DNA from 3 places in the Sphingopyxis sp. CR5 genome. Region 1 is predicted to be linked to each of the others. Evidence: predicted binding sites of a transcription regulator. Region 1 holds the regulator's gene; each other region holds the start of a gene.
The links. The regulator LexA, encoded in region 1, represses DNA repair genes until DNA is damaged. The targets are predictions, from matches to a motif close to GTTCCNCNCTTGTTCT.
Positions count from the first base shown of each region.

Region 2: the regulator LexA is predicted to act here: its motif matches at 8,783-8,798, upstream of AC58D2_RS05185 (ImuA family protein).
Region 3: the regulator LexA is predicted to act here: its motif matches at 5,012-5,027, upstream of AC58D2_RS02635 (ribonucleoside-diphosphate reductase subunit alpha).

Region 1 covers NZ_JCATIE010000007.1:116,495-126,968, reverse strand. Annotated here, with positions in the region: gene trpD (anthranilate phosphoribosyltransferase) at 1-751, shown strand, start outside; gene trpC (indole-3-glycerol phosphate synthase TrpC) at 748-1,533, shown strand; gene moaC (cyclic pyranopterin monophosphate synthase MoaC) at 1,765-2,238, shown strand; gene AC58D2_RS12325 (molybdopterin molybdotransferase MoeA) at 2,235-3,425, shown strand; gene lexA (transcriptional repressor LexA) at 3,492-4,175, shown strand; gene AC58D2_RS12315 (ComEC/Rec2 family competence protein) at 4,129-6,276, opposite strand; gene gltX (glutamate--tRNA ligase) at 6,347-7,801, shown strand; gene AC58D2_RS12305 (citrate synthase) at 7,839-9,125, shown strand; gene AC58D2_RS12300 (hypothetical protein) at 9,263-9,562, shown strand; gene AC58D2_RS12295 (sensor histidine kinase) at 9,572-10,474, opposite strand, start outside.
Region 2 covers NZ_JCATIE010000003.1:47,411-57,884, forward strand. Annotated here, with positions in the region: gene mutM (bifunctional DNA-formamidopyrimidine glycosylase/DNA-(apurinic or apyrimidinic site) lyase) at 70-882, shown strand; gene rpsT (30S ribosomal protein S20) at 1,118-1,381, shown strand; gene dnaA (chromosomal replication initiator protein DnaA) at 1,878-3,236, shown strand; gene AC58D2_RS05175 (error-prone DNA polymerase) at 3,267-6,551, opposite strand; gene AC58D2_RS05180 (Y-family DNA polymerase) at 6,548-8,086, opposite strand; gene AC58D2_RS05185 (ImuA family protein) at 7,989-8,777, opposite strand; gene AC58D2_RS05190 (efflux transporter outer membrane subunit) at 8,997-10,394, opposite strand; gene AC58D2_RS05195 (efflux RND transporter permease subunit) at 10,391-10,474, opposite strand, start outside.
Region 3 covers NZ_JCATIE010000001.1:544,008-554,481, reverse strand. Annotated here, with positions in the region: gene AC58D2_RS02650 (L-threonylcarbamoyladenylate synthase) at 1-169, opposite strand, end outside; gene AC58D2_RS02645 (acyl-CoA dehydrogenase) at 223-1,959, shown strand; gene AC58D2_RS02640 (EAL domain-containing protein) at 2,076-4,349, shown strand; gene AC58D2_RS02635 (ribonucleoside-diphosphate reductase subunit alpha) at 5,068-7,017, shown strand; gene AC58D2_RS02630 (endonuclease domain-containing protein) at 7,079-7,516, shown strand; gene AC58D2_RS02625 (ribonucleotide-diphosphate reductase subunit beta) at 7,589-8,650, shown strand; gene AC58D2_RS02620 (hypothetical protein) at 8,770-9,000, shown strand; gene AC58D2_RS02615 (hypothetical protein) at 9,036-9,815, opposite strand; gene AC58D2_RS02610 (hypothetical protein) at 10,131-10,310, shown strand; gene AC58D2_RS02605 (KTSC domain-containing protein) at 10,359-10,474, shown strand, end outside.

The DNA of each region.
Region 1 (10,474 bases):
CCACCACACGCTCAACGTCTCGACCGCGGTATCGCTCGTCGTGGCGGCGTGCGAGGTTCCTGTCGCAAAGCACGGTAATCGGGCCGCTTCTTCCAAATCGGGTGCCGCCGACACGCTGGAGGCACTCGGCCTCGACATGGCGCGCGCGAGCGAAATGGCGGAAGCGCAGCTCGCCGACCTTGGCATCTGCTTCCTGTTCGCCGCGCACCACCATCCGGCGATGGCGCGCATCATGCCGATCCGCAGGGCGCTCGGCCGTCGCACCATCTTCAACCTGATGGGGCCGCTGGCCAACCCGGCGCGCGTCCGGCGCCAGCTGATCGGTATCGCGCGCCCCGCCTATGTCCCCGTCTATGCCCAGGCGCTGCGCCGGCTCGGCACCGACCATTCGCGGGTGATCTCGGGCGACGAGGGAATCGACGAACTCTCACTCGCGGGCGGCAACGAGGTTGCCGTCGTCACCCCCGACGGCGTGCGGATGCAGCGCAGCCACGCCGCCGACGCCGGCCTGCCGACGCGGCCGATCTCGGATATCCGCGGCGGCGATGCGGCCTATAATGCAAAGGCGCTGCGCGGCCTGCTGATGGGCGAGCCCGGCCCCTATCGCGACGCGGTGCTCTATAACGCCGCCGAGGCGCTCGTGGTCGCGGGCGCGACGGATACGCTCGTCGAAGGCGTGGAGGAAGCCGCCGAGTCCATCGACAAGGGTCTCGCCAACGCGCTGCTCAACTGCTGGATCGCGTATAAATGAACAAGCTCACCGAAATATTAGCAACCAAGGCGGTCGAAGTCGCAGAGCGGCGCAAGTCGCGCTCGATCGCCGCGCTCGATGCCGTCGATGCCGGCCCTGTGCGCGGTTTCGCCGCTGCGCTCGCGGCAAAGATCGCGGCGGGCGGCTTTGGCCTGATCGCCGAAATCAAGAAAGCCTCGCCGTCCAAGGGACTGATACGCCAGGATTTCAATCCGGCCGACCATGCACGCGCCTATGCCGCGGGCGGCGCCGCCTGCCTCTCCGTCCTCACCGACGCGCCCTGGTTTCAAGGCCATGAGGAATATCTGATCGCCGCGCGTACGGCATGCCAATTGCCGGTGCTGCGCAAGGATTTCATGATCGATCCGTGGCAGGTCGCCGAAGCGCGCTCGATCGGCGCCGACGCGATCCTGATCATCGTCGCGGCGCTCGACGACGGCGCGATGCGCGAGATCGAGGCGGCCGCGATCGAACGGGGCATGGACGTGCTCGTCGAAGTGCATGACGAGGCCGAACTCGATCGCGCCCTCGCCCAGCTCGATTCGCGCCTGATCGGCGTCAACAACCGCGACCTCAGAACCTTCCGGACCGATCTTGCGGTGACCGAGCGCCTGGCAAAACTGGCGCCTCCCGGCACGCTGCTCGTCGGCGAAAGCGGTATCGCCACCCACGCCGACTGTCGGCGCCTCGCCGAAAGCGGCGTCCACGCCTTCCTCGTCGGCGAGAGCCTGATGCGCCAGGAGGACGTCGCCGCGGCGACCAGGGCGCTGCTGGAGGGCTGACGCGAAGCGTCGGCCTCGGGGTGGGGAGCGGACTATTCCTTTCCGTCATCCCGGCGCAGGCCGGGATGACGATGAGGTAAAGGCCTGAATCCGGTCGAGAGTCCCCTCGGCTCCCGTTCGAAGGGCATCCCGACTTCGTTCGATGCGAATAGTGCAGGGATTGATGGATTCCGGCCGATACCAACCGCGACCCCTTGCCTTTTTTGCCCGGCATTGCTTCGCTCGCCCGCGATGACGAACCGACCGACTCACCTCGACGACAGCGGCGCGGCGCATATGGTCGACGTTGGGGCAAAGCCCGCTACCGATCGCCGCGCCATCGCGGGCGGGCGCATCACCATGAGCGACGCTGCGCTCGCGGCGATCCGCAGTGGCAACGCGCCAAAGGGCGACGTGCTTTCGACCGCGCGCATCGCAGGCATCATGGCCGCCAAGCGCACCTCCGACCTCGTGCCGCTCTGCCATCCCCTTGCGCTGAGCAAGATCGCTATCGACTTCGCGTGGGAGCCCGACGGGATTTCGGTCCGCGTCATCGCCGCGACCACAGGCCCGACCGGGGTCGAGATGGAAGCGCTGACCGCCGCGTCGGTCGCGCTCCTCACCCTCTACGACATGGCCAAGGCGCTCGACCGCGCGATGGTGATCGGCGACGTGCGGTTACTCGAAAAGAGCGGCGGGCGCTCGGGCGACTGGCGCGCCGCGTGAGCGCCTGGCTTCCCGTCGAGGACGCCCAGGCGCGCCTGCTCGCACTCCGTCCACCCCTCGGAGCGGAGAATATTGCCTTTTCCGAATCGCTTGGCCGGTATCTTTCAGACGATGTCATCGCGACGCGCGACCAGCCCTCCGCCTCCCTGTCGGCAATGGACGGATATGCGATCCGCTTCACCGACTTGCCCGGCCCGTGGGCGATCGCGGGCGAAAGCGCAGCGGGCGAGCCCCCCGCGCGGGCGCTGGCGGCAGGCCAGGCCATGCGGATCTTCACCGGCGCCATGCTCCCCGACGGCGCCGACACCGTGGTAATGCAAGAGGATGTCGCGGTCGATGGGTCGCGATTGGCGCTCGCGACCTCGGACGCTATTCGCGACCGCCAGCATGTCCGCGCCCGCGCCAGCGACTTTGCCGCGGGCGACCGCCTGATCGAGGCCGGGACTCGGCTGACACCCGGCGCGATCGCCGCCGCGATCATGAGCGGCGCGAGCCAGCTTCGCGTCGGCGCTCGGCCGCGCGTCGCCGTGCTGACGACGGGCGACGAACTCGTTCAACCGGGACGCCCGCTCGCGGCGGGACAGATTCCCGACAGCAACGGCGCGATGCTGGCGGCGATGATGGCGAGCGAGCCCGCGATTGTGTCGCTCCCGCTCCATATCGGCGACGACCGCGACCGGATATCGGCCGCGCTCAAACAATTGGCGCGCCGCCATGACGTCATCGTCAGCGTCGGTGGCGCATCGGTCGGCGACCATGACCATGTGCGCGGCGCGCTCGACGACGCCGCCGGCACGATCGATTTCTGGAAAGTCGCCATGAAACCCGGCAAGCCGCTCATGGCCGGAACGCTAGGGGATTCCTTGCTGCTCGGCCTGCCAGGAAACCCTGCGTCGGCCTTCGTCACAGCGACTTTGTTCCTGCTCCCGCTCGTCCGCCATCTCGCCGGCGCGCGCGCGCCGTTACCGCCCATCTTCTCGGCGCCGCTCGCCGCACCGCTGGCGCCGGGCGGCGCGCGGCGCGACTATCTGCGCGCGCGGCTCGACAGCGGCGAACTTCATATCTTCGACGGCCAGGACAGCGGGCGCACCTTTCCGCTTGGCGGCGCCAACGCGCTGGTCATCCGCGACATCGCGGCGCCCGCGCGCGGGGCGGGCGACGGCGCCGACTATATCGCGATCGCTTGACAAGTTCCGATCTGTTCCTCTATCGTTCTCCATATGTCCGAAACTGGCAGTATGGAGACCTAGGCGATGTTGACCGCGAAGCAGCATGAACTGCTCCACTTCATCCAGCAGAAACTCGACGACAGCGGCATTTCGCCTTCGTTCGAGGAGATGAAGGAGGCGCTGGGACTCAAATCGAAATCGGGCATACATCGACTGATAAGCGCCTTGGAAGAAAGGGGTTTTCTTCGTCGCCTTCCCAATCGCGCCCGCGCGTTGGAGGTGATCAAGCTCCCTGAAGGCGCGAAAGGCGGTGTGCACGACAATCGCGACAATGTCGCCCCGCTGCGCAAAGCGCCCCCGGCGCTTCGGCCGATCGCCGCCAACGACATCATCGAAGTTCCGCTCCACGGCCGTATCGCCGCGGGCGTTCCGATCGAAGCGTTCGAGGATCATAATCAGCTCGCCGTACCGGCCGCGCTGCTCGGTTCGGGCGATCATTATGCGCTTGAAGTATCGGGCGATTCGATGATCGAGGCGGGCATTCTCGACGGCGACTATGCGCTGATCCAGAAAGCGGACACCGCGCGCGAAGGCGACATTGTCGTCGCGCTGGTCGACGGACAGGATGCCACGCTCAAATACTTCCGCCGCGAAGGCCGGATGGTCCGGCTCGACCCTGCCAACGGCGCCTATGAGCCGCAGCGTTACGAGGCCGAGCGCGTCATGGTGCAAGGGCGTTTGTCGGGACTGCTTCGTCGTTACCACTGACCTGCGGCGGGCGCCGCCACGGATGCTCGTCGCCGCGGCGTAAAGCGGTGGCGGCGCGCGGCGGATCGCCGAGATAGAGCGCGAGCCCGCCGCTTTCGGCGAGGCTGTCGCGGTCGATCGTCAACCAGCGCGCCCGGCATTCGCGCGGGAGCCAGCGGTGGCTGATTACCACATCGGCGGCGGCGCACGCGGGCGCCATCGCCGTGCCGTCGATACGATCGTAACCGCGCTGGGCCAGGATCGTCCGGTTCCGCTGGCGCCAGCGACAGAAGTCGCGGTTGCACGTCACATGATCCATGTCGGTGAGCACACCGAGCGGCGCGTCGACCCCCGCCGCCTCGGCCATCGTGTCGCGCACATAATCGCCGGCACGGCCGCGCAACAGCGCATAGCCGCCGCCCGGCACCGCGGCGGCGATGTGGCGCCCGTCGCCGCTCACGAGCAGGTCTGGGCGCGGCTGAACGACCAACGCCGTGGCGCCCACGAGCAGCGGCATCAATCCGGCGAGGCGCCAGCGACGCTGCCACAGGAGCAACCACAGCCCGCCCAGAACCGCGAGCGCGAAACCCCACGCCGGAAAGATCGGCAGCGCCGCCACCGCGCCCGGCGCCGCCGCGACGCGGTGCGCGAGCGCGATCAGCGCGGACAGCGCATGTTCGGCGATCCACCAGAAGGGCGCGCCGAGTCCGACGGCGTCGAACAACAATGCCAGCGCCTCGGCCGGCATGATCACAAAGGTCGTCAGCGGGATCGCGACGACGTTGGCGAGCGCGCCGTACAGGCCCGCCTTGTGAAAATGGAAAAGCGCGATCGGCGCGAGCGCGACCTCGACAACGAGGCCCGTTATCAACAGCCCCGCGACCGCGCGCCCGAAACGGACGGCCCGCGGCTCGTCGCGCCGCGCGGCAAATCGCTGCATCCAGCGGCTCTCGTGCAGCGCGATGATCGCGGTGACGGCGGCAAAGCTCAATTGGAAGCTCGGGCCGACCAGCGCCTCGGGTCGCCAGATCAGCACGAGCAGCGCCCCCGCCGCGACGAGCCGCAAGGTGATCGCCTCGCGCCCGAGCAGAAACGCCGCGAGCACGAGCAGCGCGGCTATAAGCGAACGCAGGGTCGGCACTTCGGCCCCGGCAAGCCAGGTATATCCTGCTCCCGCGAGCGCCCCGGCAGCCGCCGCAAGCGGCAGCACATGGCCCGCCAGCGCGAGGCGGCGGCTGAGTCCCAGCAAGCGCATCGCCAGCAGCATCGCAAAACCGACGACCGCCGTGACGTGCAGGCCGCTGATGGACAACAGATGCGCGAGCCCGCTACGCCGCATCGCCTCTGCGTCGGCATCGCTGATCGCGCCGCGGTCCCCGGTGACGAGTGCCGAAGCGACCCCGCCGGGGGACCCGGGGACCTGGTCGTGAATATGCGCGCTGAGCCGCGCTCGCAGCGGCGGCGGCCCCTGCCCCGCTCCGGCCGCCTGCGCAACCTTGCCAAGCGCGCTTCCGACCGCGCCGATCCGGTCGAACCAGGCGCGCTGTGCGAAATCATAGCCGCCGGGAAGGCTGGCGGTCGGCGGCGGCATCAGCCTCGCCCGCAGGCCGATCGCGTCGCCCGGTACGATCCCCCTCCCCTGCTCGCCGCGCAGCGTTACCCGCAGCTGTGGGGGCAAATCGTGGCGCTCCACGGGACGCAAGAGCAGCCGCGTCTGGCCGCGCGCGGGGAGCGGCTCCACACTCTCGACGATCGCGGAAAATTGCGTCGTCACCGGCCAGGCAAGCACCGGAGCAGCGACCCACGCGGCACGCGCCCAGATCAGCAACAACCCGGCTGCCATCGTGCCGCAACCGACCACGACGGTGCGCCCGAAGCGCCGCTTCCAGCCGATCAGAAACCCGACAAATATCCCGCCGCCAAGCAGAAGTAGAAACCCGATCCAGTCGATTTCCCGGGGCATGGCGAACCAACTGGCGATCCCCGCGCCCAACGCGACGGGCAGCCACAGCGCGATCCGCTCGCGGTCCGCGTCGAGCCGCGCCTCGATCGCTTCGGATATGCGGCGCCAGCCGTGTATCGGTGAGACATCAATGGGCGTTTGAAGCGGCCATGTTGCCATGCTAGGGGCACCCCCAATCCCCGCGGCGCCGGCTCTCGCGGCGCGGGCAACCTGATTGAAAGAGTCGCCAGTGGCAACCCAAAACCCCACCGATCCGGTCGAAGCGACCGGCGCCGATGTCGTAACGCGCTTCGCACCCTCGCCGACCGGCTTTCTTCACATTGGCGGCGCGCGCACCGCGCTGTTCAACTGGCTGTTCGCACGCCATCACGGCGGCAAGTTCCTGCTGCGTATCGAAGACACGGACCGAGCGCGCTCGACCGACGCGGCGATTGACGCGATCCTCGACGGAATGCGCTGGCTCGATCTCGATTGGGACGGCGATGCAGTCTATCAGTTCGCGCGCGCCGACCGCCACGCCGCGGTCGCACACGAACTTCTCGCGAAGGGCGAAGCCTATCGCTGCTACCTGACGCAAGACGAACTCGCGGCAATGCGCGCCGAAGCTCAGGAAAAGCGGATGCCCTTCCGTGTTCGCAGCCCGTGGCGCGATCGCGACGACGGCGACCCCGCCGCCGCCCACGTGATCCGGCTACGCGCGCCGCAGGATGGCGCGGTGACGATCGACGACCGGGTGCAGGGCGAGGTTACGGTTCAAAACGGCGAACTCGACGATTTCATCCTGCTGCGCTCGGACGGCACCCCGACCTATATGCTGAGCGTCGTCGTCGACGACAACGATATGGGTGTGACCCATGTGATCCGCGGTGACGACCATTTGAACAACGCTTTTCGCCAGGTCGCGCTGCTGCGCGCGATGGGCTGGCGCGAGCCCGTTTATGCCCACGTCCCGTTGATCCACGGCGCCGATGGCGCGAAGCTGTCGAAGCGTCACGGCGCACTGGGTGTCGATGCCTATCGCGACGAGATGGGCTATCTGCCCGAAGCGGTGAACAATTACCTCCTCCGCCTCGGCTGGGGTCATGGCGATGCGGAAATCATCAGCCGCGAACAGGCGATCGATTGGTTCGACCTGGCACATGTCGGCCGTTCGCCGTCGCGCTTCGATTTCAAGAAGCTCGAGAATCTGAACGGTCATTATCTGCGTGAAGCCGGCAATCAGCGCCTCGCCGATCTCACGGCGCCGCGCATCGAGGCGTTGGTCGGGCGCGCACTGGACCCCGAAGACCGCGCGCTGCTCGCCAAGGCGATGGAATCGCTGAAGCCGCGCGCGAAAACGCTCATCGAGATTGCCGAAGGCGCAACCTTCCTGTTCGCGCCGCTACCACTCGATATGGACGAGAAGGCCGCAAAGCTGCTCGCCGACGCGCCCGAAGGACTGCTCGCGGACGCCGCCGACCGGCTACGCAGGCTGACGGACTGGACCGGCGAAACGGTCGAGGCGGCAGTTCGCGAAAGCGCCGAAGCCGCCGGCCTGGGGCTCGGCAAGCTCGCACAGCCCTTGCGCGCCGCCCTCACCGGGCGCGCGGTTTCCCCGGGGATTTTCGACGTGCTCCTGCTCCTCGGCCGCGACAACAGCCTGGCGCGACTTGACGCAGCGCACAATTATCCGGCAGGGGCGTAGCGACTTTGCGTTTGGCCTCCAGATCAAGGGAAGAATCATGACCGATACCGCCGCCAAAATCACCCTGGGGGACAAGAGCGTCGAGAGCCCGATATTGTCGGGAACCGTAGGGCCCGACGTCGTCGACATCCGCAAATTCTATGGCCAGACCGGCGCCTTCACCTATGATCCGGGCTTCACATCGACCGCCAGTTGCGAGTCGAAACTGACCTATATCGACGGCGATGAAGGCGTCCTCCTCCATCGCGGCTATGCGATCGGCGATCTTGCCGAACATTCGAGCTTCATGGAGGTCGCCTATCTGCTGCTCAATGGCGAACTGCCGAGCGCGGACGAACTCGACACATTCGACAATACGATCACGCGCCACACGATGCTGCACGAGCAGCTTGCGACCTTCTATCGCGGGTTCCGTCGCGACGCGCATCCGATGGCGATCATGTGTGGGGTCGTCGGCGCGCTGTCGGCCTTCTATCACGACTCGACAGAGATCCACGATCCCGTTCAGCGGATGATCGCGAGCCACCGCCTGATTGCGAAAATGCCGACGATCGCGGCGATGGCGTATAAATATTCGATAGGTCAGCCCTTCATCTATCCGAACAATGAATTGGGCTATACGCACAATTTCCTGCGCATGACCTTTGGCGTCCCGGCCGAGGACTATGACGTCGATCCGGCGGTCGTCCGCGCGCTCGACCGCATCTTCATCCTCCACGCCGACCACGAACAGAATGCGTCGACCTCGACCGTCCGCCTTGCGGGCTCGTCGGGCGCCAACCCCTTCGCGTGCATCGCGGCGGGAATCGCCTGCCTGTGGGGTCCGGCGCACGGCGGCGCGAACGAGGCCGCGCTCAACATGCTGCGCGAGATCGGCCGTCCCGAACGCATCCCCGAGTATATCGCGCGCGCGAAAGACAAGGATGACCCGTTCCGCTTGATGGGCTTCGGCCACCGTGTCTACAAGAATTACGATCCGCGCGCGACCGTGATGCAAAAGACGGTGCGCGAAGTGTTTTCGGCACTCAAGGTCAACGACCCGGTCTTCGACGTCGCACTGCAGCTCGAGGAAATGGCGCTCAGCGACGATTATTTCGTGGAAAAGAAGCTGTTCCCGAACGTCGATTTCTATTCGGGCGTCATCCTGTCGGCGATCGGTTTCCCCACGACGATGTTCACCGCGCTCTTCGCGCTCGCCCGCACCGTCGGCTGGGTTGCTCAGTGGAACGAAATGATCTCTGACCCCGCGCAGAAAATCGGCCGCCCGCGCCAGCTTTACACTGGCCCGACCCAGCGTCCCTATGTCCCGGTCGACAAGCGCTGAGCCTGGTCCACCAAATGCGACAATGATGGCAAAAGGGGCTGCGATTGCGGCCCCTTTTCCTTTTACAGGCATTGGGCCGCATCGTTCGATCACGATACCCGGCACCGACTATCGGCTTGAATGCAGGGAGACAGGCAATGCGGAAGGGTGCGCGGACCCTGCTGTGGAGTGCCGTTCTGGGCGTCGCGCTATACCTGCTGACGGTCCTGTCCACGGCACCGAAAGCAGTCGATACAGCCGATGCGCCGGCGACAGCGGACCGGCCCGCCGCGCGAGGACAGACCGCGATGCGCCGAATCTATTCGCCCGACATCACCCACGACCCCTATGTCGTCGAGCAATGGGATCACTCGATCGAAGGCCTTGAAAAGGCGTGCCGCGATAGCGGCCGATTCTGCGAGCAAGCCCGCCGCGCACGTCAATCCGTCAACCGATAGCCACCGCCGTCAACCGACCTCTCGCGCCGGCAGGCTCAGCGTGAAGCGGGCCCCCTGCCCCGGCGCGCTTTCGACGGTCAGGTCGCCCTCCATCGCGCGCGCGAGACGCCGCGCGATGTAAAGCCCCAGGCCCGACCCGCCGCTATCGGTGCGGCCCAGGCGCTCGAATTTCTCGAACACCACCGCCTGCTGATCGGCCGAAAGGCCTTGCCCCTGATCGGCGATCGTCACCGTCGCACGGTCGCCGTCGCGATCCACACGGATCCAGATCTGGGAATCCTCGGGCGAATAGCGGATCGCATTGCCCAGCAGGTTGAGCAGCACCTGCAACACGCGCCGGAATTCGCCCCATGCGGGCATCTGGTCGTCGGCGCGCGGGGTATCGATGCGAATGCCCCGCTCCTCGGCCTTCATCCCGAGCAATCCGACCGCGCGCCGTGCAAGGTCGCCAAGGTCGATTTCGTCGCGCGCCGCCTTGAATCCGGGGCGCTCGATATTCTGGAGGTCGGCAAGGTCGTCGACAAGGCCCAGCAGGTGGCGTCCCGCATGGGCGATGTCCCCGGCATAGCGCGCATAGTCGGCCCGGATCGGCCCGTCGAACTGCCCCGAGATCGTTTCGGCGGTGGCGATGATGCGGCTCAGCGGTCCGCGCAGCGCGCCATCGATCCGGCGTCCGAACTGCGGATCGGACAGTGGCAGCGAACCGAAAGCCGGATCGGTGCGCCGCGCCGGCGCTGCAGGCGCCGCATTGACGGAAGTATCCGCCGGTTCGGCAATGCCGCGAAAGCCGATGAAGCGCCCCGCCGCATCGAACTGCGGTTCGGCGGACAAGGTCCAGTGCGCTCGTTCCGCGCTGGCGGCGATATGGACGCGCTGTCCGACAAAGCGCGATTGCCGCGCCAGCGCCCGCAG
Region 2 (10,474 bases), on a different contig from region 1:
TGCTGTCCCGCGCCTTTAGCCGGGCCTTGCCGTGCGCGCAAATGGCGCGTAGCGCGGGGGTCGGAACCTATGCCCGAGCTACCCGAAGTCGAAACCACCGTGCGCGGTCTCGCGCCCTTCCTCGAGGGGCAACGGCTCGTGACCGTCAGCACCTTTCGCCCCGATTTGCGCCGTCCGTTTCCGGTCGATCTTGCGCAGCGGCTGACCGGAGCGACCGTCACGCGGCTGTCGCGGCGGGCCAAATATGGCATCGTTTCGACCGACCGCGACGATCATATGATCTTCCACCTCGGCATGTCGGGACGCTGGCGCACCGAAGGGGGCGACCCGGGCAAGCACGATCATCTGCTGCTCGAAACCGGCGTGGGACACCGCCTCTTCCTCCACGATCCGCGACGCTTCGGGTCGGTCGATCTGGTGACGGGCGACCCGCTCGCGCGCTTCCCAGCCTTCGTGACGCTGGGGCCGGAGCCGCTGGCCGACGATTTCGACGCGGCCTATCTGGCGCGGGCGCTGGCGGGGCGCCGGGCTCCGATCAAGGCGATGCTGCTCGACCAGACGGTCGTAGCGGGGCTCGGCAACATCTATGTCTGCGAAGCGCTCAACATGGCGCGGATCGCACCGACACGCGCCGCCGCCGACGTGCCCCGTGCCAAGCTGGCGCTCCTCGTCCCTGCCATCAAGGCGGTGCTGGCCGCGGCGATCGCCGCCGGCGGATCGACGCTGCGCGACTTTCTGAGTCCGGAAGGCGACCTCGGCTATTTCGCGAAGGACTGGCGCGTCTATGGCCGCGAGGGCGAGGCCTGCGAATGCGGCGGCACGATCGCGCGCATCGTCCAGTCGGGACGATCGACCTTCTATTGCCCGGCATGCCAGCGGTGATCGCACGGTTGCCCCCCGGCGTCCGGAGGCGCGGTGGCCCCCGGTCGCGACGCAAATCGGGCGGAAAAGCATTGACCCGACCGTCCTTGATGGCTATGGGCGCACCCTTCGAGCAGGGTCCGGTCTTCCGGAACCGGCCGTATCCGGACATTGATTCGCTGCCCATGCGCGATTCGGCTGCTCCGCTTTCGGCTGTGCTCCGACCGTTGAACCGATTGGAAATTTTGAGGAACTTATGGCCAATACGCCGCAGGCAAAGAAGCGCATCCGCCGCAACACCGCGCGCACGATCGTCAACAAGAACCGCGTGTCGCGCATCCGCACGCTGGTGAAGAAGGTCGAAGTCGCCGTCGCCGCCGGCGACAAGGACGCGGCCGCCGCCGCGCTCGCCGCGGCGCAGCCCGAAATGGCGCGCGGCGTCGCGAAGGGCGTGCTGCACAAGAACACCGTCGCGCGCAAATATTCGCGCCTGACGAAGAGCGTGAACGCGATCGGCTGATTCGCCTTCACGGCTCGCTTCGGATCAAGGACCCGCCGGTTTTCCGGCGGGTCTTTTTTGTGACTGCAAAAAGTCATTGCTGTTGCAACGCGGTAAGTGACGGATTCGCCGCGATTCGTTGCAGGGGCGAATGCGAAGCTCCTACATGATATTGAAATATAACGATAAATTACCCCTCCTTCGCATTTCCGGGAGGTGCGATGAGTCAAGCGCTTTATTTCAGATTTTTTACGCGCCGCAGCCTTGATCGTTGCCGTTTCTCCTGCCTAACAAGGGACGTCGCCAGCCTTCGCCGGCGGCCGCCACATTGACATGATTCGTTCGCTTTCGGGCCCTTGTGTCCGGGACGGGACGCTTGCGCCCTCGGTCGCAGGCGATGGGGTCGGCGTGTGGGCGGTCGCCGCGCGTCGAGGCGGCGACACGGGGGCCAGCGAGGGGGACGGAATCACGTGACGGCAAAGGGGACAGCCATGGCAGCAGCACGGGACATGGAGCGATGAGCGGCGATGCCGCCGCGCTCTGGCCGCGTGTTGCCGAGGGATTGCGCCGCGATCTCGGCGCGCGGACGTTCGACCACTGGCTGAAGCCGGTGCGCTTTGCCGATTTCTGCACGCTGTCGGGCGTCGTGACGCTGGAGACGGCGAGTCGCTTTTCGGCCAACTGGATCAACGAACGCTTCGGCGACCGGCTCGAGCTTGCGTGGCGGCATCATCTGCCGGCGGTGCGTTCGGTGCTCGTGCGGGCGGGTACCGGTGCGGCCGAGCGACAGGCGGCGATGACCGCGCCGCCGCTGCCGCCGCTCGCGCCCGCCACCGTCGCGGCGCCGGCCGCGCCATCGGCCTTCGATACGAAACTTGGCTTCGATCGCTTCGTTGTCGCGCGCAGCAACATCCTTGCCGCCAACGCCGCACGCCGCATGGCGATGGTCGAAGCGCCGCAGTTCAATCCGCTCTATCTTTGTTCGGGCACCGGGCAGGGCAAGACGCACCTGCTCCACGCGATCGCGCAGGCGTATGAGGCCGAACATCCCACGGCGACGATCATCCTGATGTCGGCCGAAAAATTCATGCTCGAATTCGTCGGCGCGATGCGCGGCGGCGACATGATGGCGTTCAAGGCGCGGCTGCGCGCCGCCGACCTGCTGCTGCTCGACGACCTGCAATTCGTGATCGGCAAGAATTCGACCCAGGAAGAGCTGCTCCACACGATCGACGACCTGATGTGCTCGGGCAAGCGGCTCGTCGTCACCGCCGACCGGCCGCCCGCGATGCTCGACGGGGTCGAGGCGCGGCTGTTGTCGCGGCTGTCGGGCGGGCTCGTCGCCGATATCGAGGCGCCCGAGGACGATCTGCGCGACCGCATCATCCGCCAGCGGCTCGCCGCGATGCCGATGGTCGATGTGCCCGATGATGTCGTCGCCTATCTGGTCAAGCATTTCACGCGCAACATCCGCGAGCTGGAGGGCGCGCTCAACAAGCTGCTCGCCTATGCCGCGCTCACGGGGGTGCGGGTCGATCTCGCGCTCGCCGAGGACCGGCTTGCCGAAAATGTCCGCAGCGCGCGTCCGCGGATCACGATCGACGAGATCCAGCGCGCGGTCTGCGCCCATTACAAGCTCGACAAGGCCGAGATGGCATCGAAGCGCCGCGTTCGGGCGATCGCGCGGCCACGCCAGGTCGCGATGTATCTGGCCAAGGAACTGACGCCGCGTTCCTATCCCGAAATCGGCCGCCGGTTCGGTGGGCGCGACCATTCGACGGTGATCCACGCGGTCCGCACCGTCGAGTCGCTGCGTGTCACCGACAGCGAACTCGACGCCGAAATCGCCGCGATCCGTCGCAGCCTCAACAGCTGATCGGTCTCGGCCGGGGCGCGGCGCGCCGCCTCAATGAAAATCGCGTGATTTCGGCAGGATACGCACATCGCGCGGATGGCCGTGTCGCGGCGACGCATTGCGGGGATATTGCGGATGCTTCCCCTCGTCGGCACGCGCCAGGGCGGGCTCGACGCGCGGGCCGGTTCCCAGCGCGTCGAGCATCGCGGTGCGATCGACGATGCGCGACGCCATCAGGTGGACGACGCCCTCCTTGCTGCGTTGCACCTCGCCCTCGACCAGCATCAGCCGCGACGCCATGACGGCGCGGCGATAGCGTTCGAAGTGGCGCGCCCATAACAGCACATTGACGATCCCGCCCTCGTCCTCGAGCGTGATGAAGATCGCATTGCCCTTGCCCGGGCGCTGGCGGATCAGCACCACCCCCGCGGTGCGGACGATGCGGCCGTTCTTCGCCGCCGCAGTCTCCGGGCAGCTCAGCACCCCCTCCTTCGCGAACGCCTCGCGCAGGAAAGCCATCGGATGCCCTTTCAGCGACAGGCGCGTCGTCTGGTAATCGGTGAGCACCTGTTCGACGCGCGGCATCGGCGGCAGCTTTGCATCGGCTTCGGCACCCAGTTCGCCCGCACCGGCGGCATCGAACAGCGGCAGCACCCCCTGCCGCACCCGCCGCGCGTTCCACAATGCGGGACGCCGGTCGAGCCCCATCGATCCGCACGCGTCGGCCTCGGCGAGCAGGCGCAAGGCGCGGGAAGGAAGGGACGCGCGCCGTGCCAGCTCCTCGACGCTGGCAAAGGGCGCGCTGCGCGCCAGGGCGATCGCATCGGCCCAGGCCTCGCGGAATCCGTCGACCTGGCGGAAACCGAGCCGGAGTGCGAGGCTGCCGTCTTCGCGGCGCTCGAGGCTGTTGTCCCAACCGCTCGCATTGACGTCGACCCCGCGCACCTCGACGCCATGGTCGCGCGCGTCGCGGACGAGCTGCGCGGGGGCATAGAAACCCATCGGCTGCGAATTGAGCAGCCCGCAGGCGAAGACCGCGGGGTGATGGTGCTTGATCCACGAGGAGACATAGACCAGCCGCGCAAAGGATTGGGCGTGGCTTTCGGGAAAGCCATAGCTGCCGAACCCCTCGATCTGCTTGAAGCAGCGTTCGGCGAAATCGCGTTCGTAGCCGCGCGCGGTCATGCCGCCGATCATTTTATCGCGAAAATTCTCCATCGTCCCCACATTGCGGAAGGTCGCCATCGCGCGGCGCAGGCCATTGGCTTCGTCGGGAGTGAAGTCCGCGGCGACCATCGCCAGCTTCATCGCCTGTTCCTGGAACAGCGGGACGCCATAGGTCTTGCCCAGCACGCCATGCAGCTCGTCGGGGGGGTGCGGCGGCGCGGGGGAAGGATAGTCGACCGGCTCCTCGCCGCTGCGCCGCCGAAGATAGGGATGCACCATGTCCCCCTCGATCGGCCCCGGACGAACGATTGCGACCTGCACCACGAGGTCATAGAATTCCTTTGGTTTCAGCCGCGGCAGCATGTTGATCTGCGCCCGGCTTTCGACCTGGAACACGCCGATGCTGTCGCCGCGCCGGAGCATGTCATAGACGGCCGGGTCGTCGCAATCGATGTCGACCTCCAGCGTCCGGTCGCCGAGCCCGTGCGCGCGCATCAGGTCGAAACATTTGCGGATGCAGGTCAGCATGCCGAGCGCGAGCACGTCGACCTTCATCAGGCCCAGCGCGTCGATATCGTCCTTGTCCCATTCGATGAAGGTGCGGTCCTCCATCGCGGCATTATGGATCGGCACCAGCTCGTCGAGCCGCCCTTCGGTCAGCACGAAACCGCCGACATGCTGTGACAGGTGGCGCGGCGCCTTCAGCAATTCGCCGACAAACCGGTGCAGCCGCCCGATCTCGCCATTGCGCGGATCGAGCCCGGCCTCGACCAGCCGCTCCACCGGCACCTCGTCGCCCCAGCTTCCCCAGCTCGTGTCGGCGAGCCGCGCGGTCACATCCTCGCTGAAGCCCAGTGCCTTGCCGACCTCGCGAATCGTGCTGCGCGGGCGATAGTGGATGACCGTCGCGGCGATCCCCGCGCGTTCGCGCCCATAGCGGCCATAGATATGCTGGATCACCTCCTCGCGCCGCTCATGCTCGAAATCGACGTCGATGTCGGGCGGTTCGTCGCGCTCGGCCGAAATGAAGCGTGAAAACAGCAGTTCGTGCCGCATCGGGTCGACCGAGGTCACGCCGAGCAGGAAACAGATGATCGAATTGGCTGCCGAACCGCGACCCTGGCACAGGATCGGCGGGTCCTGTGCCCGCGCGAAGCGGACGAGATCGTAAACGGTCAGGAAATAAAAGACATAACCGCGCTTGCGGATCAGCCGCAGCTCGTTGCCGATCAGCGCGCGCACCCTGGGGGGAAGCGGCGTGCCATAGCGTTTCTGCGCCGCGGTCTTCACCAGATGGTGGAGCCAGGCAAAGGGCTTCCAGCCCGCCGGCACCGGCTCGTGCGGATATTCGTAGCGCAGGTCGTCCAGCCGGAAGGCGATCCGCGCGAGCAGTTTCGCGCTTTCCGCGACCGCTTCGGGACAGGCGCCGAACAATCGCGCCATTTCGGCCGGCGATTTCAGATGGCGTTCGCCATTGGCGTGCAGCCGCCGGCCCGCTTTCTGGACCGTCGTGCCTTCGCGGATGCAGGTGACGATGTCGTGGAGCGGGCGCTGCGCGGCGGTGGCATAGAGCACGTCGCCCGTTGCAAGCAACGGGACGCCGGTCGCCGCCGCCAGCCGCCGGCGTTCGGCCAGGCGACGCGCGTCGCGCCCCGCGCGCGGCATCGTCGCCGCCAGCCACACCGACTTCGGCCGCGCGCGCTTGAGCGTGCGGAGCAGGTCCGCGTCCCCGTCCATCGCGATCAGCAGCAACCCGTCGCAAGACGCGAGCAGATCGTCGAGGTGGAGGATGCAATCGCCCTTCTGCGCGCGCCGGTTCCCGGTCGAGAGCAAGCGGGTCAGTCGCCCCCAGCCGCGGCGATCGACCGGATAGGCGACGATGTCGGGGGTGCCGTCGGCGAAGACGAGCCGTGCCCCCGTCACCAGCCGGAAACCCGCTGCCCGCGCATCCTCTTTGACCTGCAGGTCTTTCAGGAACGCCCAGGCGCGCACCACCCCCGCGACGCTGTTGCGGTCGGCGATGCCGATGCCGCGCATCCCGAGCGCGATCGCCTCGGCGACCATCTCGGCGGGGTGCGAGGCGCCGGTGAGGAAGCTGTAGTTGGTCGCGGCGACCAACTCGGCGAAGCCAGGGTCGGGGTCGGGCTCGGGACGGGGGGTTTCGCTCATGCGAACAGCCCGTGGATATACCAGCGCGGAGCGGCCTTTTCGTCGTAGAGCCCGTGGCGGAACAGCCAGTAACGCCGCCCCTGCACATCCTCGACCCGGTAATAATCGCGCGTCAGCCCCTTGTTGTCGCGGCGGCGCCACCATTCGGCGGCGATGCGCTCGGGCCCTTCGTAGAGGCGCACCGCGTGGAGCGCGCGGCGCCAGCGGAAACGCTGCGGCGGGCCGTCGGGCACCTCGGCGATCACTTCGATCGGCTGCGGCGGGTCGAAGAGGTAGAAGGGGCGCAGCGGTGGTTCGCCGGTCTCCGCCTCGGGCCAGCGCGCGGGCGGCGGCGCATCGGCCGCGGGCAGTTCGAGCTGCGCCTGTTCGGGGATATGCGTGTCGGCGGGACGCAGCCTGCGAACCCGGTCGCGCCCGAGCCGCGTCGCGAGCCGGTCGGCGAGCTCGTCGATCGCGGCCGTGCGGACCGCCCCGCCCTCGAGCTTCAACTGGCTCGATCCGAGCGCATCGAGCCGCGGCACGACGAGCCGGATCATGTCGAAACCGAAGCCGGGATCGATCGGGTCGCGCAGCGTATCGACCCGTTCGGCGAACAGGCGCATGACCAGCGCGACGTCGCGCACCGGCTGGCCGGTCTCGACCGCGATCGAGCGCGCCAGCCCGTCGCTGCGAAAGAAGGTCGCGCGAAAGCCGCGCCCGCCCTTGCCGCGTTCGGCCATGTCGGCGGCCACCTCGTCCATCAGCTCGGCGAGCACCGTCATCGCATGGGCGCTGCTCGCGAGCGGTTCGGCAAAGCGGCGTTCGGCGGCGACCGGCGGCGGCGTCACGCGCGGGGAGAGCGGGCTTGGCGCGTCGCCCAGGATACGGCGCAGCGCGGTCGCCGCGTCGGCGCCGAAGCGCGCGGCGAGGCCAGCCATCGGCCGGCTCGAAAGGTCGCCGATCGTTTTCAATCCGGCGCGGATCAGCGCGCGGGTCGCCTCGTCCCCGAGTTCCAGCGCGGCGACGGGCAGGCGCCGGATCGCTGCCGCTTCATCGGGGGCGGGGGGTGCCGGATAGCGGGCGAGCGCGCGCGCCGCGTCGGCGGTCGGGCCAAAGGCATGGCGCAGCGTCAGGCCGAGCCGGTCGCAGCGCATCGCCGCGTCGCTCGCCAGTCCGGTCTCGCCGTCGAACAGGTGCGCGGCGCCCGCGATATCGAGGATCAGCCCGTCGGGGGCATCGAGTGCGACGAGCGGCGTATAGCGCGCGCAGCCCTGGGCGATCCGGTCGAGCCACGCGGCGTCGGCGGCGGGGTCGTGGGGCACCACGGTCAGCGCGGGGACGCGCGCGCGCGCATCGGCGAGCGCCATGCCGGGGGCGAGCCCCAGCGCCGCTGCCTCGGGGGCGACGCTCACCAGCCGCCGTGCGCCGCGCACCGTCTCGGCAAAGACCAGCGGCGCCTCAGGCGGCCTTGGCGCCGCGCGGTTCCAGCGCTCGGCGGGGAGCCAGGGAAAGACCAGCGCCAGATAGCGCCGCGTCGCGGAAGGCTTGTTCGTCACGGTTCCACTCCAGCCGCCAGCACGCGCCCGCGGGGCCGGCGCGCCAGCGCAGCAATTCGAGGTCGAAGGCGGGCGCGCCGGGTGCCCCGGCCTCCAAGTCGCGCGAAGGCGCGGCGGCCACCCGCCAGCGCGTCTCGGCGACGCTCGGCACGGGCTCGGCGGCGATGCGCAGCAAGATCAGGGTCGTTCCGGCCTCGCGCGCGCCGAGTGCTAGGCGCCGCCCCGCGGTCAGGTCGAACGCGGGAAGCCGGCCGTGGCTTTCGACCACCACCGCCGCCGACCCGGCGCAGCGCACCGCGTCGTTCGCGGCGGCGAGCAGCGCCCTGGCATCGCCCGTCTCGACGAGCAGCAACCGGCCCGGATCGCCGCCGAGTTCGGCGAGGCCCGGGGTGTAAAGCCGACCCGCCTTGCGCGCCGCGTCGGCGGGGCGCAGCCACAACAGCGGCGCCTCCCCCCCGCCACGCAGCGCGAGCATCGCGGCAAAGGCGGCGGCGCTCGCGGCGTCGAGCATGTCGGCGGCGAACAGTTCATGCACCCGCCCCACCGCCAGCCCGCCCCCAAGCGCCGCGTCGAACCCGGCGTGCCCGCTCGCCAGCGCCCCCGCGGCCGCAGGACCGGAGGATGCGCCCGAAGCGGCGATCCGGGCGACGCGCCGGCGCAGCCCGGCGAGAGAGGAGGACGACTCGCGCATGACATGTTCTCTATATGTTCTATTAGCGCGCGAGTCTCGTCGCTTGTCAAGGCGGCAGGCACGGGGCGTGATGTTGGTTCACGCGAAGCCGCGAAGAAGAGCGGCTCGAGCCGACAGGCTCCTGTGTTCGGCATCTTTTGGGCGCACCGCCGGACGCAAAAAGCCGCCTCGCGGCGGAGCGCAGCCTCTTCGCCTCTTCGCGCCTTCGCGTGAAAAACTCTACCCTGCCGTTGAACCCGTCCCCGCTTCGCTGTCGCCCCCCAATGCGCGGAACAGCGTGATTCGCGTCTGCGCGAGCAACAGACGGGTCGCGATTTCGCTTTGCCGCGCCGAATACAGGCTGCGCTGCGCGTCCAGGCTGGCAAGGAAACTGTCGATCCCGCCCCTGTAGCGCGCCTCGGCCAGCGTCGCCGTGTCGGCGGCGGCTTCGCGATTCGCCGCCGCGGCGCGCACCCGCTCGGCGATCGTGCCTTGCACCGCAAGCGCATCGGCAACTTCGCGAAAGGCGGTCTGGATCGCCCCTTCATAGCTAGCGAGCGCGGCGTCGCGCTGTGCCTCGGTTACCGCCACTCCGGCGCGGCGCCCGCCGAAATCGAAAATCGACGCGCTCGCATCTCCCCCCGCCGACCAGGCGAAAGCGCCGCCGTCGAACAAGCTCGATAGCGCGTCGCTTGCAAAGCCGAGCAGGCCGGTCAGCGATATGGTCGGAAACAGCCGCGCGCGCGCCGCGCCGATATCGGCATTGGCCGCGCGCAGTTCATATTCGGCCTCGATCACATCGGGACGGCGCAGCAAGATCGCCGAGCTGACGCCCGCGGGGGGTGCGGCGATGCTGTCGACCGCATCGGCAAGGGTCGCGGGGAGCAGCGCCCGATCGACGGCGCCGCCGACGAGCAGCCGGATCAGGTTTTCGTCCTGTGCCAGCGCGGTGGTTTGCGCGGCGATCGCGTCCTCGGCGGTCGCGAGGATCTGTTCGGCCTGGCGCAGATCGGTGCGCGGCGCGATGCCGCCGTCGAGCCGCGCCCTGGTCAGCCGCACGCTCTCGCGCGCATTGGCGGCGGTGTCGCGCGCAATCGCCAGCAGGTCTCGGTCGGCGCCATAGCTCGCCCACGCATCGGCGAGGTCGCCGATCAGCGCGAGCCGTACCGTGCGCGCCGCCGCCTCGGTCGCCAGCGCGCGATTGCGTTCGGCCTCGGTCGCGTTGGCGAGTCGCCCGAACAGGTCGAGCTCGAAGCCGGTGACACCCCCTTGCAGCGAAAAATCCGCGGTGCCGGTGCGTCCGTCGCTGTCCGAATAGCCCGCGCCGGCGCTCGCGCCGATCGCGGGAAATTGCGCCGCGCGCGTCACGCGCACCTGCGCGCGCGCCGCCGCGACATTGGCATAGGCCGTACGCAGGTCGCGATTGTTCGCCAGCGCCTGTTCGACCAGGGCCTGCAACCGCGCGTCGGTGAGGATCTGTTTGTACGACAGCAGCGGCAACGCCGCCTCGCTCGCCGCCAGATAGGCGTCGCCGACCGGCCAGCTTTCGGGCACCGGCGGCGCGGGAAGCACCGTTTTCGGCGCGAGCGAGCATCCGGCGAGGACGAGCGGCGTCAACAACAGCAAGGCGCGCCTCATGCCGGCACCTCCTGCGCGTCGCCGCTCTTGCCGAAACGCCGGCGCAGCGCCTCAAGCCCGTCACGCACCCCGCGCCGCAC
Region 3 (10,474 bases), on a different contig from region 1:
TGCGCGCGACCGCTTCGGCGCTCCGCGCGTCGGCCGCGAGGCCATAGACCGTTTCGGTCGGCACCGCGACCGGCTGCCCCGCCGCGACCAGCCTTGCCGCGCGCGCGATCGCCTCGTCCCCGAAGGGAAGGACTTCGGTTGCCACACTCTCGTTTTGACGCTCGGCCATGCCGCGCTATAGCGCCGGGCGCAACGGAATCACCCCCAAAAGCGGGAAACCCCATGACCTATACGGCGCCGACCACCGAACAGCTTTTCGTCCTTCAGCATATCGCCCGCATCGACGCGATGGCGCAGCATGAGCGCTTTGCCGCCGCGACCCCCGACATGGTCGAGGCGATCGTCGGCGGCATCGGCGACTTCGCGGCCGAGGTCTATGCGCCGCTGAACCGCGTCGGCGACACGATCAATCCGAAGTGGGACGACGGCAAGGTCACGATGCCCCCGGGTTTCAAAGAGGCGTATCGGCAGTTCGTCGAGGCCGGCTGGGGCAGCATCGACGGCCCCGGCGACTATGGCGGGCAGGACCTGCCCTTCACGCTCGCGACCGTGGTGATCGAGGCGCTCGGCAGCGCCAACATGGGCTTTTCGCTCTGCAACATCCTGACCCCCGGCGCGATCCACGCGCTGATGGCCTATGGCACCGAGGAACAGCGCCAGGTCTGGCTGCCCAAGCTCGTCACCGGCGAGTGGAACGGCACGATGAACCTGACCGAGCCCGCCGCGGGCAGCGACGTCGGGGCGCTGCGTACGGTCGCCGAAAAGGTGACCGAGGGCGAGCACGCCGGGCTCTACCGGATCAAGGGACAGAAAATCTTCATCACCTTCGGCGAGCACGACCTCACCGACAATATCGTCCACCTCGTCCTCGCGCGCACCCCCGGCGCGCCCGAGGGGACGCGCGGCATCTCGCTGTTCCTCGTCCCCAAATATCGCCTCGATGCCGAGGGGAAGCCGACGCTTTCGAACGGCGTGCGCTGCGCGTCGATCGAGCACAAGCTCGGCATCCACGGATCGCCGACCGCGGTGATGATCTATGGCGAGGACGAGGATTGCCTAGGCGAAATCGTCGGCGAGGAAATGGGCGGCATGCGCGCGATGTTCGTGATGATGAACAATGCGCGGTTGATGATCGGCTGCCAGGGCATCCAGATCGGCGAGCGCGCGACGCAGCAGGCGGCCGCCTTCGCCGCCGAGCGCGTCCAATCGGCGCTGGCGGGTTCGCCCGACCGCGCTCCGGTGACGATCGACCAGCATCCCGACGTGCGCCGGATGCTGTGGCGGATGCGCGCGCAGACTGAGGCGGCACGCGCGCTCGTCTATTATGCCGCGGCGCAGGTCGACTTTGGCAAATTGGGCGACGAGGCCGCCGCAATGCGCGCCGAAATCCTGACCCCGCTCGCCAAGGCGCACGCGACCGACATCGGCTGCGAGGTCGCGAGCCTGGGGATCCAGGTCCACGGCGGCATGGGCTTCATCGAGGAAACCGGGGCGGCGCAGCATTATCGCGACGCGCGCATCGCCCCGATCTATGAAGGCACCAACGGCATCCAGGCCGCCGACCTGGTCGGACGCAAGCTGGGCATGGCGGGCGGCGACCTGATCCGCGGCCTGATCGACGACATCGCCGCCGCGGCGGGCGAGGATTTCCCCGAACTCGGCCAGCTTGCCGAGGCGTGCCGCGCGGTGACCGACTGGATGGCGAACGCCCCCGTTCCCGACAGGCTCGCGGGCAGCTATCCCTATCTCACGATGCTCGCCACCGCGACGTGCGGGTGGCTGATGGCGCTCCAGCATCGCGGTGCGAAGGCGGCGATCGAGGAGGGCACGGGCGATCCCGCCTTCCTCGAAGCGAAAATCGCGTCGACGCGCTTCTACCTTCAGCAGATCGTTCCCGCCGCGGCGGGCCTCGCTCCGTCGGCGCTGGCGGGCGATGCGGCGCTACCCGCGGTGCGCTGAACGCGGCGCGCGGCGGGTGCAAGCCTTCGTTCATAATTAACGCGATGCTAACCATCGAGGGCTAGTCCCGTCCGGCAATTGCCGGAGAAGCGCGCGTGCCGCTTGCTATTAACAAGATGATCATCAGCTGGCGCTCGTTCGCGCTGTCGGTCCTCTTGTGCGTGGTGGTCGGCCTGTCGAGCCTCGCCGAACCGCTCGACATGATGGTCGATTTCGCGGTCGGACGCCTGGGGACGCGCCCCGTCACGGGCGAAATCGTCATGGTCGGCCTCGACGACCGGACGCTGGAAAATGTTCCCGGAGGCCGCTTTTCCCGCGCCAATTATGCACAGGTTATCGACAAGATCCGCGAGGCCGGGGCTCGCCGTCTGGTCGTCGACTTCTATTATCCGAAAGAAGAACAAGACGCCGAGACGCCACAGTTGGCGAAAGCGATCCGAAAAATGGACGATCGGATCATTCTCGCGGTCTCAACCAAATCCATACCGGGAACCGACAAGGTCAACTCCATCTTTCCCGGACCGGAGATTGCCGGTCCCCGCACGCGACTGGCAAGCATCGCCTGGCGATACGAATTCTGGCAGGTGTGGAACATTCCGCTCATGTTCGAGGCAGACGGCAGGCTTTTGCCCAGCGTTGCGGCAACCCTGGCACACAAGCGCGCATCCGAGCCATCGACCTTTCGGCTCGACTTTTCCTACGACCTGTCCACCATCAAGGATTATAGTGCTCTCGACGTACTCAACGGCAAGATCGGGGCGCGCGAACTGGCTGGCAAGGACGTCATATTCGGCCGGACCGCATCGAACCTGCCCGACCAGCACTATCTGCCGGGGCACAATCTGGTTCCGGGCGCCTACATTCACTTGATCGCCGCCGAAACGCTAAAGCGTGGCAACCCGGTCAACGTCGGCTGGCTGCCTCCCCTGCTTCTCGCGCTGGCCGTCATGCTGCTGGCGCTTCGGACGTCCTTGCGGCGCTGGTTCAACTGGATCTCCCTGGGGCTGGCGGCGACACTCGTCCTGGGCAAGGTTTTGCTTTCGGGCGCGCTGATCACCGTGACCGTTGGCGCCTCGTTCGTCTTCATCGCCGCAGTCGGCGCCAATGTATCGCGCAAGCGGCGGCGCTTTTCCGCCCAGCGCGAGAACCCGGTGTCGGGCCTGCCCAATTTCGAGGCGATGCGCGGACAGCCGCCCTTTGGCAGCGCGACCGTGATCGCCGCCAAGCTCGTCAACTTCGGCGATCTGGCCGCGTTCCTGCCGGGCGAAGGCAGCGAACAGCTCGTCGAGCAGGTCGCGCGCCGCCTGACGCTCGCCTGCCACGGGACGCAGCTGCATCACGATCTCGACGGCAGCTTCGCCTGGCTCGTTCCCTATTATCAGCACAGCCAGATCGAGGGGCATCTTGCGGGGCTCGCCGCGCTGTTCAATTCGCCGCTGACGATCGGCGAACTTAAGATCGACGTCGCGATCGCCTTTGGCGTCAACGACGAATTCGAAGGATCGAACGCCCAGCGCCTCGCCGCGGCGCTCGTCGCCGCCGAAAAATCGATCCGCACGCGCGCGCTGTGGACCAAATATACGCCGCGCGAAAAGGACGATGCCGGCTGGCAGCTCAGCTTCCACTCACAGCTTGAGGACGCGCTTTCGGGCGGCGACATCTGGGTCGCCTTTCAGCCGCAATATGAAATCGGGTCGGGACGTCTTGTCGGCGTCGAGGCCCTTGCGCGCTGGACACACCCCACGCGCGGGCCGATCCCGCCCGACGAATTCATCGTCCAGGCCGAAAAGAGCCAGGATATCTATCGCCTGACCTTGTTCGTGATGGACCAGGCGATCCGCTCGGCTGCGCAGCTTCGCGACCGCGGGCTTGCGATCAACATGTCGGTCAACCTGTCGGCGGCGCTGCTCGATCACAACGATCTCGTCGGAACGATCCGCGTCATGCTGACCGCGCATCACCTGCCCCCCGAACTGCTGACGATCGAAATCACCGAAACCGCGCAGATCGAGAACAGCCGCCAGGCCCGCCAGACCCTCGCCCAGCTTCGCCGCGCGGGTATCCGCCTGTCGATCGACGATTATGGCACCGGCCAGTCGAACCTCGAATATCTGACCGAGATCGAAGCCGACGAGATCAAGATCGACAAGCGCTTCGTGATGACCATGCGCGATTCGCAGCGCAACTTCGAAGTCGTCAAGTCGACGATCGATCTCGCGCATCGCCTCGGCGCCGTCGCGGTCGCCGAAGGGATCGAAGACGCGCCGACAATGGCGCTGCTCGCCCAGCTCGGATGCGATGTCGGACAAGGTTACCACCTTGGTAAACCACAGCTTTTCACCGATCTGGCGACCACCCTCCTCGCCTCCCCGCACAGCCGCACCGCATAACTGCCAGTTCGGCAGCATTATATTAAGGTTAAGACTCGATTTACCATGTCAATTAAGGTATATGGTCCGTTAACTGTCCTGCGATGACAGTGCGCATCAGGAGTTTTTGATATGGCATGGATTTGGAGATGGGTTGGCGGCGGCGGCACCGGTAGCGGTGGCGCTCCGGCCTAAGGCCCCAAGCATTTAGAGAAAGGGCTCCGGCATTGCCGGGGCCCTTTTTCTTTGCGCCCTAGCTCGCTCGCCGCCCTCGCGATCGGCGGCTCCCGTCTCCACCCCCAACATCTTGTGATCGCCGTCTCGTGCCGGATCGAGCCGGACCAAATTTTTTCGGGTTCGCTGCGCCGGCCCATTCGACGCCCGCAACCCCGCACAAAGCCGCGCCCGGGGACCGGTGAAACGTCCCCTGCATACGACGAGGCGAATCGGAATAGCGACGAGTTGAGTCGTCAATCTGTCATTTACCGTCTTGCATCGCGCGCCCGACGTGGCACTATAGGTGGTGGGTCAGCCGAAGGGGGCACCCCAAGCATTAGTATTTGGCCGGAAATGGCGGAATTCCGTCGCCCATCGCACATGGGCTTCGGAAAGACCCTTTCGCGTCCAAAAAAAGTCCCACGAGGGGGGCGGAAAATGTTAGGCTGGGGCTTCGCCCTGCGAGTCGAACAAGACGGGAACAGATCGCGTGGAGACGCGCGGCAGAAAACGGGGTGAACCAATGGATTTTCGGGAAACGGACCGGGTGGAGACGAACGACGTGGCGACGATGGAACTGGCGAAAAACGACGCGCCCGAGGCGACCGAATCGAAAAGCGATTCGGGCGCGGGCGCGGCCAAGCTGAACGACGGCGGCGAGCCGAAGGTTCACGCGCGCCGGTTCGAGGTCGAAACCGACGCCAGCCGCGACGCGCTGCTCACCGATTTCGGCAAGGAAACGCTGAAGGATCGCTACCTCCTCCCCGGCGAATCCTATCAGGATCTCTTCGCGCGCGTCGCGTCGGCCTATGCCGACGATGCCGAGCATGCGCAGCGGCTTTATGACTATATCAGCCGCCTGTGGTTCATGCCCGCGACCCCGGTGCTCTCAAACGGCGGCACCGGGCGCGGCCTGCCGATCAGCTGCTACCTCAACAGCGTCGACGACAGCCTGGAGGGTATCGTCGGCACCTGGAACGAGAATGTCTGGCTCGCGAGCCGCGGCGGCGGCATCGGCACCTATTGGGGCGCGGTCCGCGGGATCGGCGAGCCCGTCGGCCTGAACGGCAAGACCAGCGGCATCATCCCCTTCGTCCGCGTGATGGACAGCCTGACCCTCGCGATCTCGCAGGGCAGCCTCCGCCGCGGTTCGGCGGCCTGCTACCTCGACATCTCGCACCCCGAGATCGAGGAGTTCCTCGAGGTCCGCAAGCCGTCGGGCGATTTCAACCGCAAGGCGCTCAACCTCCACCACGGCGTGCTGCTCACCGACGAGTTCATGGAAGCGGTGCGCGACGGCGCCGAATTCAACCTGCGCAGCCCCAAGGACCAGAGCGTGCGCGGCACCGTCGACGCGCGCAGCCTGTTCCAGAAGCTCGTCGAGACGCGGCTGGCTACCGGCGAGCCCTACATCATCTTCATCGACCAGGTTAACCGCATGATGCCCAAGCATCACCGCGACCTGGGGCTGAAGGTTACGACCTCAAACCTCTGCTCGGAAATCACCCTGCCGACGGGGCGCGACCACCTGGGCAACGATCGCACCGCGGTCTGCTGCCTCTCGTCGCTCAACCTCGAAACCTGGGACGAGTGGAACGGCGACAAGCGCTTCATCGAAGACGTCATGCGCATGCTCGACAATGTGCTTCAGGACTATATCGACCGCGCCCCGCCCGAAATGGCGCGCGCCAAATACAGCGCGTCGCGCGAACGCTCGGTCGGGCTCGGCGTCATGGGCTTCCACAGCTTTCTCCAGGCGCGCGGCCTGCCCTTCGAGGGCGCGATGGCGAAATCGTCGAACCTGCGCGTCTTCAAGCATATCCGCGCGCAGGTCGACCAGGCGTCGATGCTGCTCGCCAACGAGCGTGGCCCCTGCCCCGACGCCGCCGATCAGGGGGTGATGGAACGTTTCAGCTGCAAGATGGCGATCGCGCCGACCGCGTCGATCAGCATCATCTGCGGCGGCACCAGCGCGTGCATCGAGCCGATCCCGGCGAACATCTATACCCACAAGACGCTGTCGGGCAGCTTCGTGGTCAAGAACCCGCACCTCGAAAGCCTGCTCGTCGACAAGGCGAAGAACAGCGACAGCATATGGAACTCGATCCTCGAAAAAGGCGGCAGCGTTCAGCACCTCGACTTCCTGACCCAGGACGAAAAGGACTGCTTCAAGACCAGCTTCGAGATCGACCAGCGCTGGCTGCTCGAACTCGCCGCCGACCGCACCCCCTATATCGACCAGGCCGCGTCGCTGAACCTGTTCATCCCGGCCGATGTCGAGAAATGGGACCTGCTCATGCTCCACTACCGCGCGTGGGAACTCGGGATCAAATCGCTCTATTATCTCCGCTCGAAATCGGTCCAGCGCGCCGGCTTCGCGGGCGGGGTAGAGGCCGACAACACGCCCGAGGCGGCAAAATTCGAACTCGCCGCGGGGACGACCGACTATGACGAGTGCCTGGCTTGTCAATAACCCCTCTCCCGCCGGGAGAGGGAGGGAGGCGCGAAGCGCCGGAAGGGTGAGGGCGACGAGGATGCGGACCTATCGCCACCAACCCTCCGGTACTGTCGCCCGCGCGCGTGAACTCAGGCGCAACGCCACCGACGCCGAAAAGCGGATGTGGCAGGCGCTGCGCCAGAGCTTCCCCGCGTTCAAATGGCGGCGGCAGGTTCCGATCGGACCCTATTTCGCCGATTTCTACAGCTTCGCCGCGAAGCTGGTGATCGAGGTGGACGGGGGCCAACATGCCGAAGCGGCGGCCTACGACGCGCGCCGCACCGAATTTCTCCGGCAGCAGGGCCTGACGGTCCTCCGCTTCTGGAACAATGACGTCCTCGCGAAAACGAACGGCGTCATCGAAACAATCTCCCTCTCCCTCCGGGAGAGGGAAGGAGCAACGAAGTTGCGGAAGGGTGAGGGCGAAGAACCGTCGGCTCCCAACCGCCGAACACCCTCACCCTCCCAAGGCTGACGCCTTGGGCCCCTCCCTCTCCCACAAGGGGAGAGGGGATTTGGACCGAAATTTGCGACTGGAGTTTAACCCATGCCCCTTCTCGAAGCCCGCAAGACCTACAAGCCCTTCGAATATCCCTGGGCCTATGATTTCTGGAAGCGCCAGCAACAGATCCACTGGATGCCCGAGGAGGTGCCGCTCGGCGAGGATTGCCGCGACTGGGCGCAGAAGATCAGCGACCACGAGCGCAATTTGCTGACGCAGATTTTCCGCTTCTTCACCCAGGCCGATGTCGAGGTGCAGGATTGCTACCACGACAAATACGGCCGCGTGTTCAAGCCGACCGAGGTCAAGATGATGCTGACCGCGTTCAGCAACATGGAAACCGTCCACATCGCCGCTTACTCGCACCTGCTCGACACGATCGGCATGCCCGAAAGCGAATATGGCATGTTCCTCGAATATGACGAGATGCGCGCCAAGCACGACTATCTCGGCACCTTCGGCGTCGACAGCGACGAGGATATCGCGCGCACCCTCGCGATGTTCGGCGGCTTTACCGAGGGGCTTCAGCTGTTCGCCAGCTTCGCGATGCTGATGAACTTCCCGCGCTTCAACAAGATGAAGGGCATGGGCCAGATCGTCAGCTGGTCGGTGCGCGACGAAAGCCTGCACTGCGAAGGCATCACGCGCCTGTTCCACGCCTTCGTCAAGGAACGCGACTGCCTGACCAAGGCGGTGAAGGAAGACATCATCGACTGCTGCCAGAAAACCGTGCGGCTCGAGGATGCGTTCATCGACCTCGCCTTCGAGCAAGGCCCGGTCCCCGGCATGACGCCCAAGGAGATCAAGCGCTACATCCGCTACATCGCCGACTGGCGCCTGGGGCAGCTCGGGTTCCAGCCGATCTACATGATCGACGAACACCCCCTGCCGTGGCTCGCCCCGCTCCTCAACGGCGTCGAGCACGCCAACTTCTTCGAAACGCGCGCGACCGAGTATAGCAAGGCCGCGACGCGCGGCGACTGGAACACCGTGTGGACCAGCTTCGACAACCGCAAGAAGGCGAAAGCCAACGACGACCCGGCCGCCGCGACCGAGGGCGAGGACGGCGAGGACATGTTCGCCAAGGCAGGGATTGCCGCGGAGTAGCTAACCGAACCCCTCCCGCTTGCGGGAGGGGCAGCGAGACTTGCCGGCCGCGCCGGCTAGTCGCAGCGGGGTGGGCATCGAGGCCCAAACCAACCAAAAAGAAGAAAACAGGCCCACCCATGACCGAAAAGAAAAAACTCAAACTCCTGATCCTCAGCCAGCCGCAACGCGCCTGCCTGGAAGGGCTGTCGAACCGCCGCCCCCAACTCCCCACCGACCCCATCCGCGACGAACTCGTCGAACTCGGCCTGGTCGCGCAACAGGGCGCGAAATGGACGCTGACCCCGACGGGCAAGAAAGTGCTCGCGGCGGGGTCGAACCGGCGAAACAAGGGCGGGTTTTCGGTTTAATTAGATTGGCGTCACTGCACGATCCCCAATCAGCTTTATTCGTCTAGCCACGCATCTTTCATCACGTCCAAATACGCTATTAAACGATCGATACCTGTTACGGTGATTTTCCCAGTAATACGGATTTCTGCCTCGCTTTCCTTGGAAAGCGGCAATTTGGCAACGCGAACCGGAATATCAGGATCGTGTGAAGTCGACTCTTCGGCATCCAGTGTCGGTGCGGACTGCGATTGAACGCTCGGCTCGAGCGTACGCACCAAGTTTTCTGTTACCGCTTCATCGCGGTCGACTACCCTTACTGCGGTGAAACGCTCAACCTCTAAGAGAGTCTCGCGCAGCGCGGTAATACAGTCATTTGCTCCAGCACTTGAAAAATCGTGATTGCGTATAAGGAATGCGCGGATTGGCTCGTCTGCCGGCGGGATTCGGCCGCCGAATTGTGTACTTATTTCCTGGAAAATGTCAGGATTGAATGCCGCTTTCTTTACGGCTTCTGAGTACTCAAAAATCGATTCGGGCTCAAAAATACTAAGAGCCAGCGCGCTAATTTTAAGATCCCCGCGCAATCCGTCTACCAAGCCGAATTGTCGGATAGCACCCAGAGCCGCCGCGCTGCTACCGGTTTTCCCGCTAAAGCCCATAAGCTTATAGGCTGTGTCCGAACTGATCGCGCTCCTGTGCGCGCCTTGGTATATGGACTTAGCATAATCTAGCGCAGAACCCAATGAAATCCGAGGATATCTTGGACTTCTGGAACCAGAGGAAATCGAGTTAGCGGCCATAGGACTTTTCCAATCTCTCTTATGGACGGTCATTTGTTGATTGAACGAATAACACGAAATCGAATGTTTTCCAGCGAAAATTGAGAGATTGTGTCCAGCCCATGCGAGCACCCGATCCGCCCCCTCCGCTCGTAGCGTGTCCGTATCAGACGATTTCTCTTGCGGCTGGGCAAGCGTGTGTTATGTGGGAATCGCAAAAGGCGGAGGTTGCACGCAACCTCCGCCCCTTGGTTGGAAATTGGCGTTGGCGCGCCACTTCCAGTCGGGGTGAGGAGTACTCCACGCCCGCTTACAAGCGCGTTGTTACTCCTCAGTTTGCATTTTTGCAAACTCCAAGGAGTGAATAACATGCAGTATACGACCAAATCCCACATAGGGACCCGCGCAGCCACTGGTACGGCCTGCCCCGAAAGTGGCATCTGGAAGGTCGAGGGTACGCCTTCCACGACCGCTCCGATTGCCAAGGGCAACCGCATGCCGCCCTACAGCGGCAAGGCCGTTGTCTGGGTGCTGATTCAGTACGCCTAATCGAAGGGCGGGCAGAAATGCCCGCCCTTCTTTTTTGAGGAGCGCGCAATGCCCTATTTTTCTTCATCAGCAATCCGCGCGGCGGAATACAATCCGGCCAGCCACACCTTGGCGATCACGTTCACCAGCGGTCGTACCTACGACTACTATGGGGTGCCGCAGTA